DNA from 2 places in the Halobacillus sp. B23F22_1 genome. Region 2 is predicted to be linked to the other one. Evidence: riboswitches for the same ligand, from Rfam matches in the RefSeq annotation. Region 2 holds a riboswitch; the other holds the start of a gene.
What was found. Region 2 has a riboswitch for S-adenosylmethionine ahead of ACGTNH_RS07340 (methionine ABC transporter ATP-binding protein). Riboswitches for the same ligand answer to the same signal wherever they lie in the genome.
Positions count from the first base shown of each region.

Region 1: another riboswitch for S-adenosylmethionine. It lies ahead of ACGTNH_RS17195 (assimilatory sulfite reductase (NADPH) flavoprotein subunit); the one in region 2 lies ahead of ACGTNH_RS07340 (methionine ABC transporter ATP-binding protein).

Region 1 covers NZ_JBIEKE010000003.1:431,626-434,748, reverse strand. Annotated here, with positions in the region: gene ACGTNH_RS17200 (phospholipase) at 167-469, opposite strand; SAM riboswitch class I at 835-952, shown strand; gene ACGTNH_RS17195 (assimilatory sulfite reductase (NADPH) flavoprotein subunit) at 1,109-2,938, shown strand; gene cysI (assimilatory sulfite reductase (NADPH) hemoprotein subunit) at 2,958-3,123, shown strand, end outside.
Region 2 covers NZ_JBIEKE010000001.1:1,452,224-1,455,346, forward strand. Annotated here, with positions in the region: gene ACGTNH_RS07320 (toprim domain-containing protein) at 1-153, shown strand, start outside; gene ACGTNH_RS07325 (thioredoxin family protein) at 171-476, shown strand; gene ACGTNH_RS07330 (hypothetical protein) at 581-895, shown strand; gene ACGTNH_RS07335 (TlpA family protein disulfide reductase) at 888-1,304, opposite strand; SAM riboswitch class I at 1,384-1,488, shown strand; SAM riboswitch class I at 1,634-1,745, shown strand; gene ACGTNH_RS07340 (methionine ABC transporter ATP-binding protein) at 1,817-2,842, shown strand; gene ACGTNH_RS07345 (methionine ABC transporter permease) at 2,835-3,123, shown strand, end outside.

The DNA.
Region 1 (3,123 bases), on a different contig from region 2:
GCTGTTCCCGCGATGCACTGGCCTGGACGCTTTTTTAATTCTATCTTTCATCGACCTTTAGTTTTTCAGCGGTCTCGATGGTCTGGGCTCCTGAAGGCGAGAAAAAAGCTTATAGAAAAACTTAGGTTTTTCTACAAGCGGAGGAGCCTGGCTTCCAGGATACTTATTAAAACCGAGGTTTTCTAAAGCCACACGTAAATATTCGCTGTATCCTCATGTAATGCAGCATCTTACGAGCATGCCTGCCTTCTCTCGTATAAGGATTTTGTAATTCTTCTAATCGTCTAATAAATGCTTGATCGCATAAACAATAATCTCGATAAGTTAAATAACATTTGTCATGGGACTTGCAGGCCGCATCGACTGCATTTATCGGTCTTCCAGGTCCGCTGCACCCAGGCCCACACCAGTTGTAGCCCGGAAAGAGGCAAAACGGGGAACGTCTTCTGTGGTTAGCATAATTGTGCATGTTATCCTCTTCTTTCCATAGTTGCATGAGGTTTTAACCCCTCTTTTATATCATATGGCATTGAAATAGTTTTGCTTAGTGTAATAACTATAGAGGAGAAAGATAACGAGTATTCTGCACCGAGATGTTCTGAGACTGAATGCTGAGAATAAGGATGGAGAAAAGAAATCTGTAATTGACACTGATTTTTTCCTCTGGGTATGGTCAGAAGAGAAGTACGGTTATGAATTGAGCCTGCTTTCTAAAAAAGGACTACTGAAAATTAAAAATGAATTTATGTCATTTATTCGGAATCTATTGACAATTCATCGATTTCAGCATAACATATTTATCATTCATGACTTTACATTAATTGCATATGAGTTTTCTTATTTTGAGAGGTGGAGGGACTGGCCCTTTGAAACCTCGGCAACGGGTCTATGTTGAATATAATAGATACTGTGCCAATTCCAGCAGAGGCAAGAAGCGTCTGAAAGATAAGAAGAATGGTGATTACAATCAAACCCTCTCTTCTTATCTTTTAAGAAGCGGGGGTTTTTTGCTAATGTTTAAGAGGAGGAAGTCGTTTAAACATTTTTTTATATTTAAATCCGAGTAAACAGCTATGATTACAATGCGAAATGGAGTGAGGTGGAAATGTTGCAGTTAAAGGAAAAGAACAGTCCTTTTAATCAGGAGCAAGCAGATCAATTGAATCGGCTGCTTCCTACCTTAACGGAAAATCAAAGAATTTGGTTGAGTGGATATTTGGCTGTACCGCTAAGTGGTACAGATGCAGCTGTGCAAGATTTTCCGCAAGCATCTGAAACGAATGATGCAGCAGTGGCAAGTCAAACAAGAGAAATAACGATTTTGTATGGTTCTCATACGGGAAACTGTCAGTCGCTTGCTGAAGACTTTTCACAAAAGCTAGAACAGAAAAATTTTAACGTGACCGTATCTTCGATGGACGATTTTAAGCCGAAAGCATTGAAGAAGGTAGAAGATTTATTGATATTGACGAGTACTCATGGAGATGGAGATCCTCCTGATAACGCACTATCTTTATATGATTTCCTCCATAGTAAAAGAGCACCGAAGCTAGAAGGTGTGCGATTCTCTGTCCTTTCACTAGGAGACAGCTCGTATGAGTTTTTCTGTCAAACAGGTAAGGAATTTGATCACCGTCTGGAAGAATTAGGTGCTGAACGATTAGCTGCCCGAGTCGATTGCGATTTAGACTTTGAAGAGCCGGCTGAAGAGTGGTTTCAAGCGGCCGTAGCAGAACTTGATTCAGGGCAGGGATCCGGTGGTTCGGTAGCGGAAGAGGTGCCAGCTGATGCATTAGCAGATACGCCCGCTGTCTACTCGAGAACAAATCCGTTCCATGCGGAAATTTTGGAAAATATTAATCTTAATGGCCGCGGCTCCAACAAAGAAACACGTCACCTTGAGCTTGATCTTGAGGGTTCAGGTTTACAGTATAAACCAGGAGACAGCTTAGGCATCTTTCCACAAAATGATCCCGTGCTTGTTGAGCAATTGATCCAGGCGATGGGATGGAATCCAGAAGAAACAGTGACGATCAATAAGCAAGGAGAAATTCGTTCTGTCCGTGAAGCCCTCACGACACATTTTGAGATTACGAGCTTAACAAAGCCTTTGTTAGAAAAAGCTGCATCTCTTTCTTCTAATGAAACTCTAAAGGAGCTTATAAATCCAGAGAATTCCCAAGATTTAAAAGGCTATATAGAAGGACGCGATCTAATTGATCTTGTGCAAGATTTTGCTCCGTGGGAGGGGTCGGTTCATGATTTTATCACGATTCTTCGTAAAATTCCTGTCCGTCTTTATTCCATCGCAAGCAGTTCCGAGGCCAATCCAGAGGAAGTTCATTTAACGATTGGGGCTGTGAGATACGATGCTCATGGACGTCCGCGTACGGGAGTTTGCTCCGTGCAATGTGCAGAGCGATCCGAACCAGGAGATACTCTGCCGGTCTTTATACAACGAAATCAAAATTTTAAGCTTCCTGAAAATCCAGAAACCCCTATTGTGATGATTGGAGCCGGTACAGGGGTGGCACCGTATCGTGCTTTTCTAGAAGAGAGGGAAGAGACGGAAGCGGACGGGGAATCATGGCTTTTCTTTGGCGATCAGCATTTTGTTAGTGATTTCCTCTATCAAACGGAATGGCAGCAATGGTTAAAGGAAGGCATACTGACGAAAATGGATGTTGCTTTTTCTAGAGATACGGAGGAAAAAGTATACGTGCAGCACCGCATGCTTGAACACAGCAAAGAATTATATGAATGGCTGCAGAACGGAGCACATGTCTATGTATGTGGGGATGAGCAGTATATGGCAAAAGACGTTCAAGATACTCTGCTGACAATTCTGAAACAAGAAGGCCAAATGTCTGATGAACAAGCTGACCAATACTTGGCTGATATGCGTAAAGCCAAACGTTATCAACGTGATGTGTATTAAGAGGAAAGGGGAAAAAAGCATGACGAACAATAGATTTCCTGAACAGCACGGTCCACCTAGCGAAATGGAAAAAATAAAAGAGGAGAGTGATTACTTAAGAGGGTCACTTGTAGAAAGCTTTGCAGAACGGCTCAGCGCTGGTATTCCAGATGAGCAGACTAAACTTTTAAAGTTTCATGGAAGTT
Region 2 (3,123 bases):
AAATTACGAAAACAACTTACTGCAGAATTACCCCATGCAGAACACATCTATATTGATAAAATGTTTAGAGAGGTAGCTGCTACACCTGAATCTGAACTTGCTCGTGCTTTATTGAGCCATCATTTTAAGGTGAAACCTATCTATCTCACATAGGGCTTAGGAGGTTTAATTTGCTAGTAATTGAAAATCATGAATCATTTAGGATTAAAGAGCACGAATTGGCACTTATTTATATTTATACTCCCTTTTGTGGTACTTGCCATTTGGCAAGGACATTTTTAGAAACTGTCGAACATACATTTGGACGGTCGATTTTTCATGAAATGAACGCTTCTTTATATCCAGAGTTTATGCAAGAGTATCAAATTAAGAGTGTGCCTTGTTTATTAATTACTAAACACGGTTACACACTAGAAAAAACTTATGCTTTTCACTCCGTTTCTCATATGTATGAAAAAACAAAGGAATATGTATGAAAATAGCGTCATTTCCCGGGAAATGACGAACGAATCTTATATTGATAAAAAGGTGAACCCTCCTCTGATGACGAAATAGTTAGTACAACAGAGGAGGGTTTTGTATGGAAACTATTTTAGAATGGATGGATAGTGTTAACGATAGACAGGATCTACTCCCCCTATGGAAAGAAAGACCTATCGTTATATTTATTCAAGAAGAAGAGAAAATGGTTCCCCTTACAGTTAACTCAAATGAAATTAAAATTGATCACGATTATGAATTTCATCGTCAGGTTCACATCAAAGGAAATCCTCAAAACATAAAAGAAATGCTAGAAGGAAAAGTAAAGCTTACTGATCTTTATCCCCATGTTGATGTAAAAGGAAAACTTCGAGACTTATTATACGTCGAATCGCTATTTTTCCTATCTAAATAGCGTTCCCTATAGCTTCAACAATTTCCAGGAAATCAGCCTGATCATTAAACTGATTAATTATGAAACCATCTTGATCAATAATTACAGTAGTGGGTACACCTTGTGCATTATATTTTAAGTAAGTTTCAACATTTTCATCTACTAATGTAGGTTGAGTGATATGCTCTCTAAAATAATTAACGGCTTCCTCAAAACTACGTTCTCTTCCTTTAACATTAATAGTAATCATAGAAACTTTTTCCTTGTTCATCGTTTGATAAAGGTGTTCTTTTTTAGGTAAATCTCTTCGGCAATCGGGGCACCACGAGGTCCAAAAAGTTAAGACCACTACTTTTCCTAAGTCATCTTTAAGTTGATATGATTTGTTGGATTGAATGGTAGTTAGATCGAAATCTGGTGCTTTTTTCATCTTTTATTCACCTCTCAGGGTTTATTGACGTGTATAATGAACAATGCTAACATAATAAACAATTGTATATCCACATCTTCACTTATCCAGAGAGGCGGAGGGGATTGGCCCTATGAAGCCCGGCAACCGGTTGATGTACACGGTGCTCCTTCCAGCGAAGCTTAGTTGCTTTGATAGATGAGAAGAAGAATGAGTTATAGCTCTTCTACGTGGTGAAGAGTTTTTTTATGGACATTTTTATTAGTTGACATAGAGAATAGTGGGTGCTACAATCCATCTTGGTACTTAAGTCATTTAGTGTATTAACAAACTAAAAAATAAAATGAAACCTCTTATCGAGAGAGGCGGAGGGACTGGCCCGTTGATGCCCGGCAACCGTCAAGTGAGCGAAACTTGAGAAGGTGCCAAATCCTGCAAAGTAAAAACTTTGACAGATGAGAGAACAGATACGAAAGTGGATGCGCTTTTCTGTTCTTATACAGAAAAGCGTTTTTTAGTTAGGAGTGGAGTACATGATTTCCATCAAAGATTTAACAAAAGTGTTTCAAACAAAAGATCAGGAAGTTCGTGCAGTAGACGAGTTGAATCTGTCTATAGACAAAGGTGAAATATTTGGGGTCATCGGATATAGTGGTGCAGGGAAAAGTACTTTTATTCGATTATTAAACCGCCTAGAAGAGCCTACAAGTGGAGAGATTGAGTTAAATAATGAAATTTTGACGGGGTTAAAGAAAAATGATTTGAGGTTAGCCCGTCAAGAAATTGGGATGATTTTTCAACACTTTAATTTACTTTGGTCTCGAACGGTTTTTGATAATATTGCCTTTCCTCTAGAGATAGCCGGCGTATCTAGAAAGAATAGGGAAGAACGTGTAAATGAGTTAATCGAGCTCGTCGGTTTAAGTGGACGCGGGGGGTCTTACCCGTCTCAATTAAGCGGAGGCCAAAAGCAGCGTGTAGGTATTGCAAGAGCTTTAGCTAACAATCCTAAAGTTCTCCTATGCGATGAAGCGACTTCTGCGTTAGACCCAGAAACAACAGATTCGATCTTAGATTTACTTGTAGGAATAAATGAAAAACTGGGGCTGACCATAGTTCTTATCACCCATGAAATGCATGTAATAAGAAAAATATGCCATCGCGTGGCCGTTATGGAGCAAGGGAAAGTAGTGGAATCTGGAGATGTTCTTGATGTATTCCTGCATCCTAAAGAAAAAGTCACGAAACGTTTTGTGGATCAAGTCATGGGGGATCCTGATCGAGAAGATTCATTGAACCTCATTCAAGAAAATTATCGCTCCGGGGAAGTTATACAACTCCATTTCGTTGGAGAAAATACGAATCAAGCACTTATTAGTGATTTATCACGCAGATTTGAAGTTGATATTAATATTCTTCACGGTAAAATTACCCAAACACAAAAAGGGGCATATGGGACTATGCTTGTCCAGCTAGTTGGAGACGAAGAAGTTGTGAGTCAATCCATTAATTACATTCGCACGACTTCCGTTGAAGTGGAGGTGAGTCCAAATGCTTGAAGAGCTATTTCCTAATGTGAAAATGGAAGATATGATTGAAGCTACAAATGAAACACTCTACATGACAACCGTATCAGTTGCTGGAACATTTATTCTGGGCTTGCTTCTGGGTTTGTTGTTATATTTATCTGGGCCCGGAGGATTATGGGATAATAAATTACTAAATTGGATTACGGCTACATTAGTCAATGTATTCCGTGCTATTCCCTTTATTATTTTAATTTTATTATTGTTTCCATTTACAGACTTTCTTATGGGAACGATTAGGGGGCCGGGAGCCG